DNA from 2 places in the Janthinobacterium sp. GW821-FHT03C10 genome. Region 1 is predicted to be linked to the other one. Evidence: predicted binding sites of a transcription regulator. Region 1 holds the regulator's gene; the other holds the start of a gene.
What was found. Region 1 encodes LexA, which represses DNA repair genes until DNA is damaged. Its sites were predicted from a motif close to ACTGTATNNNNATACAGT; they were not measured.
Positions count from the first base shown of each region.

Region 2: the regulator LexA is predicted to act here: its motif matches at 1,157-1,174, upstream of AC07VH_RS21930 (DNA topoisomerase IV subunit B).

Region 1 covers NZ_JBWKUN010000007.1:14,195-21,767, reverse strand. The annotation lists gene AC07VH_RS22150 (SPOR domain-containing protein) at 1-803, shown strand, start outside; gene AC07VH_RS22145 (CvpA family protein) at 824-1,312, shown strand; gene purF (amidophosphoribosyltransferase) at 1,352-2,875, shown strand; gene AC07VH_RS22135 (cystathionine gamma-synthase family protein) at 2,919-4,160, shown strand; gene lexA (transcriptional repressor LexA) at 4,226-4,861, opposite strand; gene rpsF (30S ribosomal protein S6) at 5,137-5,523, shown strand; gene priB (primosomal replication protein N) at 5,544-5,843, shown strand; gene rpsR (30S ribosomal protein S18) at 5,869-6,159, shown strand; gene rplI (50S ribosomal protein L9) at 6,187-6,642, shown strand; gene AC07VH_RS22105 (replicative DNA helicase) at 6,778-7,573, shown strand, end outside.
Region 2 covers NZ_JBWKUN010000006.1:483,913-491,485, forward strand. The annotation lists gene kdpA (potassium-transporting ATPase subunit KdpA) at 1-701, opposite strand, end outside; gene kdpF (K(+)-transporting ATPase subunit F) at 701-790, opposite strand; gene AC07VH_RS21930 (DNA topoisomerase IV subunit B) at 1,253-3,250, shown strand; gene AC07VH_RS21935 (molecular chaperone HscC) at 3,250-4,959, shown strand; gene AC07VH_RS21940 (hypothetical protein) at 4,972-6,777, shown strand; gene parC (DNA topoisomerase IV subunit A) at 6,826-7,573, shown strand, end outside.

The sequences.
Region 1 (7,573 bases):
GGGCCATCGCCCTGGCCCTGGGCGTGGCCGTCGGCTTGCCGATGCTGCTCGATTCCGAGCCGAAAGCGCCGTTCAACGATATCGCCATCGACATTCCGTCGAAGGAAAAGGCGGTGCCTGCGCCGGCGCCCGTGCCGGCCGTTCCGGCCCGGGCCGCAGCGGATGGCCTGGACCAGTCCGAGGAAATCGTCGACGCGCCGCTGCCGCCCGCGGCCAAGCCGGCAGCGGCGCCGGCCCCCGTGCTGGCCGCCGCCCAGCCTGCGCCGGTCAAGCCGGCCTACGTGGAACCGAAACACGAGCCCAAGCCCGAACCGAAACCTGTCAAGGTGGAGCCGAAACCGGAACCGAAATCCGAGCCGAAGCACGAAGCCAAGCCGGAGCCGAAACACGAGCCCAAGCCCGAGTCCAAGCCGGAACCCAAGCATGAGGTAAAACCGGAAGCCAAGCCCGAAGCGAAGCCTGCCAAGCCGGCGCAATCGGCCGACGATGCCGCGCGCGCGCTGGCTATCCTGGAAGGCAAGCCGCAAGACAAGCCACAAGAAAAAGCGCAAGACAAGGCCCACGACGCCGGCAGCGGCAAGTTCGTGGTGCAGGTGGCGGCGCTGGCGACGCAGGACAAGGTCGATGAATTGCAGGACAAGCTGCGCGAAGCGGGCATCAAGTCGTACACGCAGAAAGTCTCCAGCCCGGCGGGCGAGCGCATCCGCGTGCGCGTGGGGCCGTTTGGCAGCCGTGAAGACGCCGAAAAGACCCGCGCCAAGCTGCAAAAGCTGGGCCTGGGCGGCAGCCTGGTACCGGCGTGATGTTGCAAGGCTGAACGCGCGTGACGATCTTCGATTACCTGGTGCTGTTCGTGCTGGTGACGTCCGTGCTGATCAGCATGATGCGCGGCCTGGTCAAGGAAATACTGTCGTTGGTCAGCTGGGTCGTGGCGTTCGTCATTGCCAACGCCTATGGCGCCACCCTGGCGAAGTTCCTGCCGGAAGCCGTGCCGGGCGAAGCGATCCGTTTGTTGCTGGCCTTCGTGGTGCTGTTCATCGGCGTGCGCATTTTGATGGGATTGCTGTCCATGACGGTCGACGCCCTCGTCAAGGTGACGGGCCTGAGCCTGGCCGACCGCACCCTGGGCAGCCTGTTCGGCGTGGCGCGGGGCCTTGTGATCGTGCTGACCGCCGTCATCTTGTGTGGCATGACGTCCATACCGCAGCAGCCATTCTGGAAAAACGCGCAGCTCAGCCCGCTCGCGGAGCAGGGCGCGCGCGCCATCAAGCCTTATCTGCCTGCCGCTTACGCGCAGCATGTGAAATTTTGAATTTTTTTTAAAATCAGTAGCACAGTTTAGGAGCACACCATGTGTGGCATCGTCGGCGTCGTTTCCCATCAACCTGTCAATCAATTGCTCTATGATGCATTGTTGCTCCTGCAACATCGCGGTCAGGATGCGGCAGGGATTGCGACCAATCACAGCAGTATGTTTTCCATGCACAAGGCCAACGGCCTCGTACGTGACGTCTTCCGTACGCGCAACATGCGTTCGCTGCAAGGCAATTCGGGCATCGGTCATTGCCGCTATCCGACGGCCGGTTCGTCGAGCGAAGAGGAAGCGCAGCCGTTCTATGTGAATGCGCCGTTCGGCATCACCCTGGCGCACAACGGCAACCTGACCAACTGGGAACAGTTGAAGCTGGAAATGTTCAAGAACGACCGCCGCCACATCAATACCGATTCCGATTCGGAAGTGCTGCTCAACGTGCTGGCGCATGAAATCCAGGAAGCGACGACGGGCCTGAACCTGGACCCGGAAGCCATCTTCAAGGCCGTTACCGTACTGAACCGCCGCGTCAAGGGCGGCTACGCCGCCGTCGCGCAAATCGCCGGCGTGGGCTTGCTGGCCTTCCGCGACCCGCACGGCATCCGCCCGCTGTGCCTGGGCATCAATGAAACGGAGCAGGGACCCGAATACCTGATCGCTTCCGAATCCGTGGCCCTGGAAGGCATGGGCTTCCGCTTCGTGCGCGACATCGGTCCCGGCGAAGCCGTCTTTATCGACGCCGACAAGCAATTGCATAGCGCCCAGTGCGCCGACAACGCCAGCCTGAACCCATGCGTGTTCGAGTTCGTCTACCTGGCCCGTCCCGATTCCGTCATCGACGGCGCCTCCGTATACGCCACGCGCCTGAAAATGGGCGAATACCTGGCCGAGAAGATCCGCACCGAACTGCCCGGCGTGCATATCGACGTGGTCATGCCGATTCCCGATTCCTCGCGTCCGGCCGCCATCCAACTGGCCATGGCGCTGAACATCGAGTACCGCGAAGGTTTCATCAAGAACCGCTACATCGGCCGTACCTTCATCATGCCGGGCCAGGCGGCGCGCAAGAAATCCGTGCGCCAGAAGCTCAACGCGATCCCGTCCGAGTTCAAGGATAAAGTCGTGTTGCTGGTCGACGATTCCATCGTGCGCGGCACCACCAGCCGTGAAATCGTGCAGATGGCGCGTGAAGCGGGCGCGACGAAAGTCATCTTCGCCTCGGCCGCGCCGCCGGTCATCTACCCGAACGTGTACGGCATCGACATGCCGACGCGCGACGAGCTGATCGCCTACGGCCGCACGACGGAAGAAGTGTGCCGCGAAATCACGGCCGATTACCTGGTCTACCAGGATATCGGCGCCCTGAAGCAGGCGATCGCCGACGTCAACCCGGCCCTGGTCAACTTCGAGGCTTCGTGTTTCGACGGCGTCTACGTGACGGGCGACGTGTCGCAGGAATACCTGGACCGCCTGGAATATGCGCGCCACCATCCGAAGGCGGCGGCGCCCGAAGATACGCCGCGTTCCCAGCTGAACCTGAACCTGGCCACGACAGAAGCGTAATTATCTTGCCCGGCTAGCGCCGGGCTTTTTTTGCTCCGCGATCATGAACGATAAAAAAAACTACGGCTTTACCACCACCATCCTGCATAACGACCGCCGCAAGGGCATCGAGCACGGCTCCCTGCACAAGCCCGTGCACACTTCCGTCGCGTTCGGCTATGGCGATGCGCGCCAGCTCGCTTCCGTGTTCCAGGGCAAGGAGCCGGGCTTCCGCTATGGCCGCCAGGGCAACCCGACCGTGTCCGCGCTGGAAGACAAGGTCAACCAGATGGAAGATGGCGTGGCCACCCTGTGCTTCGCCACCGGCATGGGCGCCATCGGCGCCGTGGTGCAGTCGCTGCTGCGCGCGGGCGACCATGTGGTGTCGTCGGCCTTTTTGTTTGGCAACACCAACAGCCTGTGGCAAACGGTGACGGGGCAGGGCATCGATGTATCGTTCGTCGACGCCACCGAGGTGGCCAACGTGGCGGCCGCCATCACGCCGGCCACGCGCATCGTGTTCGTGGAAACCATCGCCAATCCGCGCACGCAGATCGCCGACCTGGCAAAGATCGGCGAGTTGTGCCGCGAGAAGGGCATCTTGTACATCGTCGACAACACCATGACGACGCCGTATCTGTTCCGCCCGAAAGCCGTGGGCGCGGGCCTGGTGGTCAATGCCTTGACGAAATCCATCGGCGGCCACGGCAATGCGCTGGGCGGCAGCTTGACGGACACGGGCGTGTTCGACTGGACGCAGTATCCGAACATCTTTGAGAACTACAAGAAGGCGGCGCCGGCGCAATGGGGTATCGCGCAAATCCGCGCCAAGGCCTTGCGCGACTTCGGCGCCTCGCTGGGGCCGGAAGCGGCGCACCATATCGCCGTCGGCGCGGAAACCATGGCCTTGCGCATGGACCGCACCTGCTCGAACGCCCTGGCCCTGGCCACCATGCTGGCCGCCGATCCGCGCGTGGCGGCCGTGCATTACCCGGGTCTGGCGTCGCACCCGCAGCATGCGCTGGCGAGCGACCTGTTCCGCAGCTATGGCTCCCTGTTCAGCTTTGAACTCAAGGATGGCATCGACTGCTTCGATTTCCTCAATCGTTTGAATTTGGCCATTCCCGCGAGCAACCTCGGCGACACGCGCACCCTGGTCATTCCCGTCGCCCACACGATCTTCTATGAGATGGGTGCCGAGCGGCGTGCCAGCATGGGTATCGCCGAATCGCTGATCCGCGTCTCCGTCGGCATCGAGGACGAGGTGGATCTGCTCGAGGATTTCCGCCAGGCACTCGATGTATAAGTCGCCGGATAAATGAAAAGGGCCGCAACAGTCATGCTGTTGCGGCCCTTTTTTCGTGCAGTCGTTTAATGCCAGCTGCGCATGAGTCCGACGGCCAGCCCTTCCAGGGCGAATTCATCTTCCGGCGATACGGTGATGACCTTGAAGTCGGGATTTTCCGGGAACAGTTCGATCACGGAACCCGTCTTCTTGTAGCGCTTGACGGTGACTTCGTCGCCGATGCGGGCGACGACGATCTGGCCGTTCTTGGCGCTGTCGACCTTCTTGACGGCCAGTAAATCGCCATCCATGATGCCGGCGTCGCGCATGGACCAGCCGCGCACCTTCAGCAGGAAGTCGGGCTTGGCCGAAAACAGGGCCGGGTCCACGTTGTAGCTCGCTTCCAGGTTTTCCTGTGCCAGGATGGGCGAGCCTGCCGCCACGCGGCCGATCAGGGGCAGCGACATCAGCAGCGCTGCCGGCACTTTCGATGGCAGGGCTTCAGCCGCCGCGCCGATCAGGCGGATGCCGCGCGAGGTGCCGGGCGAAATCTCGATGGCGCCCTTGCGGGCCAGGGCCTGCAAATGCTCTTCGGCCGCGTTGGCCGATTTGAAACCCAGTTCATTGGCGATTTCGGCACGGGTGGGAGGAAAGCCCGTGTTTTCAATCGCGTCCTTGATCAGGTTCAGGATTTGTTCTTGTCGTGCTGTCAGCTTGATCATGAGCGGTGGGTGCATACTGAAATGCTGTCTATATGAACAGACTGTATTTTTGTACAGTATCGCCCACTATGCAAGGGGATTTGCGTGTTTTCGGCGAATTTCGCAAGAAATACTTGTCCATGGGCGGAAAGCGCGTTCGCGCGCGGTCTTTTCGGGCGCTGGCGCAAGCAATGATTGAAACGTTTGCAAAAGGCGGTTATAATCTTCGGCTGACCTTCCCACACCCGTCTTGACGCCGGGGTGGGCGATTATCAATCCGACCTGAAGGAGTTTGCATGCGTCATTATGAAATAGTCTTTATCGTCCATCCGGACCAAAGCGAGCAAGTGCCCGCGATGATCGAACGCTACAAAGCCAGCGTAACCACCCGCGGCGGTTCGGTTCACCGCGTGGAAGATTGGGGCCGCCGCCAAATGGCTTACTCGATCCAAAAGCTGCCTAAAGCACACTACATCTGCCTGAACATCGAATGCGACAACGAGACCCTGGTCGAGTTGGAAACAGCATTCAAATTCAATGATGCCGTGTTGCGTCACCTGACCGTTAAAATGAAGAAAGCTGAAACAGCTCCTTCGCCGATGATGAAATCGGTACAACGCGAAGACGCGGCCAAAAGCCACCGCACCGAAGCACCAGCAGCCGCTCCAGCCGCAGCCGCTTAATTTTTGACCAGGATCGTGCGCTGAACCAGCTACAAGTCACCGCCATCATTGCCGAGCGCGAAATATTGCGCTATACCCCGGCAGGGCTGCCGATTGTGAATGCAGTATTGCAACACAGTTCGCAGCAGATGGAAGCAGGGATTGCCCGTTTGACCGAGTTTGATGTTGCCGCGCTAGCCGCTGGCGAAATTTCAGGCCGGTTCAGTCAGGCAAGCTTGGGCGGGGTGTATCAGTTCACGGGTTTCCTGGCCAGGAAGAGCCGCAACAGCAAGAGTTTGGTGTTTCACATCATTGATTTTAGTGCAGTCATTCCCGACTAGCGCATTTTAGATACAGGAGCCTGACATGGCATTCGGTAAAAAGTTCGACAAAAATAAGCTCAAGCTTAAAGAAAAACGCAAACAGCAAAACCCTTTGTTCAAACGTAAGAAGTTCTGCCGCTTCACGGCAGCTCACGTTGAGCAAGTCGACTACAAAGACGTCGACACGCTGAAAGACTTCGTCCAGGAAAACGGCAAGATCATGCCAGCACGCCTGACCGGTACCAAAGCGCACTACCAGCGCCAAGTCGACACCGCAATCAAGCGCGCTCGCTTCCTCGCGCTGCTGCCATACACCGATCTGCACCACGCTTAATCGGTCAGATATTCCTGGAGAAGAACTATGCAAATCATTCTGTTAGAAAAAGTTGTAAACGTCGGTAACCTCGGCGAAGTCGTCAAAGTCAAAGACGGTTACGCACGTAACTTCCTGATCCCGCAACGCCTGGCACGTCGTGCTACGGCAACCGCTGTGGCTGAATTCGAAGTCAAGCGCGCCGAACTGGAAAAAGCTGCTGCCGCCAAACTGGCCGCATCGCAAGCCCAGGGCGAAAAACTGAGCGGCCTGACCGTTCAAGTTGCTCAAAAAGCTGGCGTCGATGGCCGTCTGTTCGGTTCCGTCACCAACTTCGACATCGCTGAAGCGCTGACCAAGCAAGGTTTTGCTGTTGAAAAAGCACAAATCCGCATGCCTACCGGCCCGCTGAAGATCGTTGGCGAGCACAACGTTTCGGTTGCTCTGCACACCGACGTGGTCGTGGAAGTGGTGATCGCTGTCGTTCCAGACGCGAACGCGTAATCGTCTGCGGGCCTGGCCCGCAAGCGCTGCCGCACTATGAAAAGCCGGGTTCGCCCGGCTTTTTTGTGGCCTTTTTTTCGCTCATTTTCAGCCCTTTATTTTTGCCGGCACGCCGAAGCGGGTATAATTCGCGCCATGAACGCCCCCTCTGATCCGCAACTGGATTCCCTCCGTATTCCGCCGCATTCGATCGAAGCAGAACAATCCGTCATCGGTGGTCTGCTGCGCGACAATGCCGCCTATGACCGCATCGCCGACTTCATGCATGCGGAGGATTTCTATCGCTATGACCATCGCATCATCTTCGAGCAAATCGTCAAGATGGTTAACGCTTCCAAGCCAGCCGATGTCATTACTGTTTTTGAAACCCTGACCCAGCTCGGCAAGGCCGAGGACGTGGGCGGACTCGCTTACCTGAACGCCATGGCGCAGAACACGCCATCGGCCGCGAACATCCGGCGCTACGCCGAGATCGTGCGCGACCGCGGCGTGCTGCGTAAACTCATCACCGTCGCCGACGATATCTCCGGCACGGCCTTCAGCCCGCAAGGCAAGGAAGTCAAGCAGATGCTTGACGAGGCCGAATCGAAGATTTTCGCCATCGCCGAAGAAGGCGCGCGCGGCGCCCAGGGCTGGACCGCCATCCAGCCCCTGCTGACGCAGGTGGTCGAGCGCATCGACGAGCTGTACAGCCGCGACAACCAGAGTGAAATCACGGGCGTGCCCACCGGTTTCATCGACCTCGACCGCATGACCTCGGGTCTGCAGCCGGGCGACCTGGTGATCGTGGCGGGCCGTCCGTCGATGGGCAAGACGGCGTTTTCCGTCAACATCGGCGAGAACGTGGCCATCGACAGCGGCTTGCCCGTGGCCGTGTTCTCGATGGAGATGGGCGGCGCCCAGCTGGCCATGCGTATGCTCGGCTCCGTCG
Region 2 (7,573 bases), on a different contig from region 1:
TGACCGGCGGCGTCCAGCACGGGCTGGCCGTCAGCCGTCACCTTCGGCGTTGCATATGCCACGTGGTCGAGCAGGGTCACTTCCTTGTAGGCGGAAAAGTTCTGGATCATGCCTTCGCCCATGAAGACGACGGACAGGGCCAGGGACAGCGGCAGCAGGATGTACAGGGTGGAGCGCACCAGGTCGACCCAGAAATTGCCGATCGACTTGCCCGAGCGCGACGCAAAGCCGCGCACCAGCGCGAAGATCACGGCGATGCCGGTGGCCGCAGAAAAGAAATTCTGGCAAGCCATGCCCAGCATCTGGGTCAGGTAGCTCATGGTCTGTTCGCCGCCGTAGCCCTGCCAGTTGGTATTGGCGACGAAGCTGACGGTGGTATTGAACGAGGAATCGGGGCTGACGGCGCCCAGGCCCTGGGGATTCAAGGGCAGGAAACCCTGCAGGCGCTGCAGGCCATAGACGAAGACGGCGCCCACGGTATTGAAGACGATCAGGGCGATGGCATAGCTTTTCCAGCCCATGGCCTTGTCGGCGGGCAGGCCGGACCAGCGGTACAGCAGGTTTTCCAGCTTTTGCAGCCAGCCCAGGCCGCGCACGGGGCCATCGCCGGCCACCCTGGCCATGTACAGGCCCAGCGGATAGCCGGCGGCCAGCAGCACGGCCAGGAAGGCCACCAACAACAGTATCGATTGCGTCGTCATCACAGTTCCTCCGCCTTCAGCAGCGCCACCAGCAAATACACGAGCAGGCCGGCCGAGACGACGGCGCCCAGCACATAAAACGCGTTCATTTGACGCTCCCTAATTTGTCGCAGGCGACGGCAAAGCCGGCCGCCACGACGAAAAACACGGCAATCAAGCCGAGATACACGAGATCCATTCCCACCCTCATTCAGGTTTGTTTTGATAGTGAGCAGATTAGCCAAAAGGGTCTAAAAAATTCGTAAAGACTGGGGAGGTGCTTGTAAACAAGATGTAAAAACGGCGGCTTTACCGCATAAAATCCTTCACAATGGGCGCAAAAGCCCCCGCGCAACGCACTGTTGTTGCCCTGGAGTAGCGCTATTGCTCGCCGGACAAGATAGAATGCGCGAGCGTCCGCACAAGGACGCCAAGCCTGCCGCACTGCCCTCCCCCAGTGACGCTGGACGGGATATACTGTATATTCATACAGTTATCGCCGCCGCTGTCATTGCGCCCGCAGTGCCCTGGCCTGGCGTTCCAACCACTGTCTTTACTTAGCTTGAACACGTATGGCCACTAAAAAACCAGCATCCGACTACAGCGAATCATCCATCCGTGTCCTGAAAGGACTGGAACCCGTCAAGCAGCGCCCGGGGATGTACACCCGCACTGAAAATCCGCTGCACATCATTCAGGAAGTGATCGACAATGCCTCCGACGAGGCGCTGGGCGGTCATTGCACGCATATCGCCGTGACGCAGAACACGGATGGCAGCATCACCGTCGAAGACAATGGCCGCGGCATTCCCGTCGGCCTGCACCCGGAAGAAGGCGTGCCGACGGTGGAAATCGTGTTTACACGGCTGCACGCGGGCGGCAAATTCGACAAGGGTTCGGGCGGCGCCTACGCGTTCTCGGGCGGCTTGCACGGCGTCGGCGTGTCCGTCACCAATGCGCTGTCGACGCGCCTGGAAATCACCGTCTGGCGCAAGGAAAGCGACGGCAACGGCCTGCATCACATGGTGTTTGCCAACGGCGACGTGATCGAGCCCCTGAGTTCCCGCCCCGCCCCGCGCGACGGCAAGAAATCCGGCACGCGCGTCACGGCCTGGCCCGATGCAAAATACTTTGATTCGCCGAATATCTCGCAAACCGAGCTGCAACGCCTGCTGCGCTCGAAAGCCGTGCTGCTGCCGGGCGTCACCGTCACCCTGACCAACGCGAAGACGGGCGATACGCAGACCTGGCAGTACGCGGAAGGCTTGCGTGGCTACCTGACCGAAACGCTGGCGCAGGTATCGAATGGCGAAACCCTGATTCCCCTGTTCGAAGGCGCGCAATACGCAGGCCCGGACTCGGAAGGCTTTGCCGAAGGCGAAGGCGCGGCCTGGGTCGTGGCGTGGACGGAAGAAGGCGCCATCGTGCGCGAATCGTACGTCAACCTGATTCCCACCTCGAATGGCGGCACGCACGAATCGGGCTTGCGCGACGGCCTGTTCGGCGCCGTGAAAAACTTCGTCGAAATGCACTCCCTGCTGCCCAAAGGCGTGAAACTGCTGCCGGAAGACGTGTTCGCGCGCGCCTCGTTCGTGCTGTCGGCCAAGGTGCTGGACCCGCAATTCCAGGGCCAGATCAAGGAACGCCTCAATTCGCGCGACGCCGTGCGCCTCGTCTCGACCTTCACCAAGCCGCCGCTGGAACTGTGGCTGAACCAGCACGTCGACTACGGCAAGAAGCTGGCCGAGCTCGTGATCAAGCAGGCGCAGTCGCGCCAGCGCTCGCTGCAGAAAGTGGAAAAGAAAAAATCCTCGGGCGTGGCCGTGTTGCCGGGCAAGCTGACCGATTGCGAATCGTCCGACATCGCGCGCAATGAACTGTTCCTCGTCGAGGGCGATTCGGCGGGCGGTTCGGCCAAGATGGGCCGCGACAAGGAATTCCAGGCGATCCTGCCCCTGCGCGGCAAGGTCCTGAACTCGTGGGAGACGGACCGCGACCGCCTGTTCGCCAATAACGAGATCCACGACATTGCGGTGGCCATCGGCGTCGATCCGCACAGCGTGGGCGACTCGCCCGACCTGTCGGGCCTGCGCTACGGCAAGATCTGCATCCTGTCGGACGCGGACGTGGACGGCTCGCACATCCAGGTACTGCTGCTGACCCTGTTCTTCAAGCATTTCCCCGTCCTGATCAACAAGGGACACATCTGCATCGCCCGTCCGCCTTTGTACCGCGTGGACGCGCCCGCGCGCGGCAAGAAGCCGATGCAGAAAATCTATGCGCTCGACGATGGCGAACTGCTGGCCATCGAGGACAAGCTGCGCAAGGAAGGCGTGAAACAGGGCGCCTGGTCGATCTCGCGCTTCAAGGGCCTGGGCGAGATGAACGCCGAGCAGCTGTGGGAAACGACGATGAACCCGGACACGCGCCGTTTGCTGCCCGTCACGCTCGGCGAAGTCGACCACATGGCCTCGGCCTTGCGCTTCAATATGTTGATGGGCAAGGGCGAAGCGGCAGGACGCCGCGCCTGGATCGAGGAACACGGCAATGAGGCGGAGGCGGATATCTGATGATCATCGGCATCGACCTGGGCACCACCAACAGCCTGGTCGCCATCTGGCGCGACGGCAAGGCTGCCATCATCCCGAATGCGCTCGGTGAACACCTGACGCCGTCGTGCGTGAGCATCGACGACGACGGCACCGTGCTGGTGGGGCGCGCCGCGCGCGAACGGCTGCAGACGCACCCGCAACTGACGGCGGCCGTCTTCAAGCGCTACATGGGCAGCGAAAAGAAGATCACCCTCGGCACGCAGCAATTCCGCCCGGAAGAGCTGTCGTCGATGGTGCTGCGCGCGCTGAAGGAAGATGCCGAAGCCTTCCTGGGCCACAAGGTCGAGGAAGCCATCATCACCGTGCCCGCGTATTTCAGCGATGCGCAGCGCAAGGCCACGCGCATCGCCGGCCAGTTGGCGGGGCTGCGCGTGGAGCGCCTGCTCAACGAGCCGACGGCCGCCGCGCTGGCCTACGGCATCCGCGACAAGGAACAGGAAAGCAAATTTCTCGTCTTCGACCTGGGCGGCGGCACGTTCGACGTGTCGATCCTGGAGCTGTTCGAAGGCGTGATGGAAGTGCGCGCCTCGGCCGGCGATAATTTTCTGGGCGGCGAAGACTTCGTCACCGTGCTGGTCGACGCTTTCATGGAAGGCAGCGGCCTGCGCGGCGCCGTCGGCAGCCGCCTGCTCGACCCGCGCCAGCAGCAGCTGCTGCGCGACGAAGCCGAGCGCGTCAAGCGATTGCTGTCGGACCAGCCATCCATGCGCATGGCCACGCGCTACCAGGACAAGGAGTACAGCTGGGAGATCGGCGAAGACAAGCTGGCGCAGCTGTGCGAACCGCTGCTGGCCCGCCTGCGCCTGCCCGTGGAACGGGCGCTGCGCGACGCCACCATCCGCGCGGCGGAATTGAATGAAGTGGTGCTGGCCGGTGGCGCCACGCGCATGCCGCTGGTGCGTAAACTCGTCTCGCGCATGTTCGGCCGCTTCCCCGCCATCCACCTGGACCCGGACGAAGCCGTGGCGCTGGGCGCCGCCGTGCAGGCGGGTCTGAAGATGCGCGATGCGGCCCTCGACGAAGTGGTCATGACGGACGTGGCGCCGTATTCGCTGGGCATTTCGATTTCGCGCCAGGTCGGCGCGAACCAGTATGAGGGCGGGCATTACCTGCCCATCATCGAGCGCAACTCCGTGGTGCCCGTCTCGCGCACGGAAAACATCACCACCATCCACGACAACCAGAAGGAAATCAACGTGGCGATCTTCCAGGGCGAGTCGCGCCTGGTGGCCGACAACGTCTTCCTGGGCAAGATCAGCTTCCCGATCCCCGCGAAAAAGGCGGGCGAGATCGGCATCGACGTGCGCTTCACCTATGACGTCAGCGGCGTGCTGGAAGCGGAAGTGACGGTGCTGGCCACGCAGGAAAAGCACAAGATGATCATCAGCGACAATGCAGGCGTGATGACGCCGGAACAGATCGAGCAGCGCTTTGCGGAACTGGCCGACCTGAAGATCCACCCGCGCGAGCAGATGGAAAACCGCACCCTGGTCACGCGCGCCGACCGCCTGTATGAACAGTCGCTGGGCGACGTGCGCCAGTACCTGGCGGCGCACACGGCCAATTTCCAGGCCGCGCTGGAAACGCAGGACCCGGCCACCATCCGCAAGGCGCGCCAGGCGCTCGACGAGGTGCTGCGCCAGGTCGAGAGCGAGAGCTTCCTGTAAATGGACGGCGGCATGCACAACGGCCAGCGCGGCCTGTGGGAGATCCTGGGCACGGAGCCGACCGGCGACGAGCGCGCCCTCAAGCGCGCGTATGCGAAGCGCCTGAAGGCGACGCGTCCCGAGGACGATCCGGCCGCCTTCCAGGAGCTGCGCGAAGCGTATGAATACGCGCTGCGCCATGCGCACCTGTTTGCCGGGGAGCTGCCGGAAACGCAAGCGGCTGAAACGGCGGCGGCGGAAACGCCAGAAGCGCCGCCCATGGAACCGGCCGACCTGTGGGGCGTCATCGACGAGCCCGCACGGGAAGCACCTGCGGAACTGTGGGGCGTCATCGCCCGGGAGCCCGCACCGCCGACGGAACTATGGGGCGTGCTCGCCATCGATCCGGCGCAGGAAGCGGAGCATCTGTGGGAAGGCTGCCTGGCATGGATGCGGCACGCGGATGCGGACGACGCGCTGGCCCGCATGCTGCAGGACGACGCCATGCTGAACCTCGACGTGCGCGAGGAATTCGAGCTGTGCGCGCTGCGCTACTGCGCCAGCACCGGCTATGACCTGGCGCTGCGCCAGGCCCTGTTCGAACAGCTGGGCTGGGACCACGATTTTTCCTACCTGGCGCGCAGCCATGCGGACCTGGTGCGCAGCGCCGTGCAGCGCTACCGTGCGGACCGCTCGTTCGCCCATTTCAGCGATAACCGCGACAGCTACCCCGGTCTGGACTGCATCATGTCGCAGCAGGCACCAAGCGCCTACGCGCGCCAGCTGTTCGACCGAAAATTCACGCTGCAGCTGCGCGAGCTGCTGCACGCGATACGCTGGCAGCACGGCGAGATGCTGGCCTACAAGCTCGATACGGACCTGTTCGAGCAGTGGGAACACGCCGTCCATGCCAAACGCTACTTCAAGCAGACGGCGCTCGCGTCGGGCGGCCTGGGCTTCGTGCTGCACTTCATGCTCGCCGGCGTGCTTGACGCGGCCGGCGTCAAGCTCGGCGACGCGGCCGCCCATGCCAGCCTGCTCGGCTTCCAGGCGCTGGCCTTTTCCCTGCTGGCCATGCATGCCTTGCGCTGGCCGGCACCCCTGTTCGCGCGCCTGGACTCGCTGCAGGAAGCGCTGCAGGACCGCCTGCCCGTGCTGTGGCAGCGGCCCGGCTTGCGGCAGCTGGGCTGGATAGTGCCCTACCTCTCGCTGGCCTTGCTGCTGTTCCTGCCCGAACGCAGCGAGACCATGCGCCTCGTCACCGCGGCCGGCCTGTGCGCGTCGGCCCTGCTCGCGTATGCGATGAACCGCCAGCTGCTGCATGGCATGCTGCTGCTCCTGGTCCTGGGCTTGTCGCTGTTCGCCGCCATGTTCATGAGCGGCAAGGGCCAGTCGGCGCTGGCCATCGGCGACGCCATGCCGATGATGTTTTGCCTGGCGGCGCTGGCCCTGCGCAGCGCCACCGGCCTGTATGGCGATTGTGGCTGGCCGGAAGCGCTCTTGCCCCGCCTGCGCGCGGCATGGCTGATCGGCTGTGCGGGCCTGCTGTCCTTGCTGTATGTGCAGCAGCTGCCGGCCGCCCTCGTCGGCGCCGCGCTGTATGCCTGGTCCTGCGCCGGCCTGCTGTTTTCCCCCACCGATTTCAAATGGAGGACGATCTGGCCGGTGGTACTGGTGCCGTCCCTCGCCAGCGTCGTGCTGGCCGGCCAGGCCCCGGCCATCCGCGCCATGCAGATGATGCACAACAGCGTGGAGCTGGCCATGGCCGTGCTGTATTTCACCATGTGCTACATCTACAAGACCTACGGCAAGTCCTTCTCCAAATCCGGGCTGTCATAATCGCCCCCATGAATTCAACCGCAACCACTTAACACCGAAACAAGCGCCATGTCCACACAAACCAATTTATTTGACGATGCCCAGCCTGAGCCGATCGAGCCGGATGAACCGGTATTCGACGGCGAAGCGCTGACCCTGTCCACCTTCGCCGAGCGCGCCTATCTCGATTACGCCATCTCCGTCGTCAAGGGCCGCGCCCTGCCCGACGTGTGCGACGGCCAGAAGCCCGTGCAGCGCCGCATCCTGTATGCGATGAATGAGCTGGGCTTGAATTCCACGGCGAAGCCGCGCAAATCGGCGGCCGTGGTCGGCGACGTGCTGGGCAAATTGCATCCGCACGGCGACCAGTCCGTGTATGACGCGCTGGTGCGCATGGCGCAGGATTTCTCCTTGCGCTACCCGCTGATCGACGGCCAGGGCAATTTCGGCTCGCGCGACGGCGACGGCGCCGCGGCCATGCGTTACACGGAAGCCCGTTTGACGCCGATCGCCAAGCTGCTGATGGATGAAATCGGCATGGGCACGGTGGACTTCCAGCCCAACTACGACGGCTCGACGGAAGAACCGAAGCTGCTGCCGGCCCGCCTGCCGATGGTGTTGCTGAACGGCGCCTCCGGCATCGCCGTGGGCCTGGCGACGGAAATCCCGTCGCACAACCTGGCCGAAGTGGCGAAAGCGGCCGTCGCCATGATCCGCGATCCGAAGATGACGCACGCCGAGCTGATGGCCATCATGCCCGGCCCCGACTTCCCCGGCGGCGGCCAGATCATCACGCCGCCATCGCAAATTCAGGACA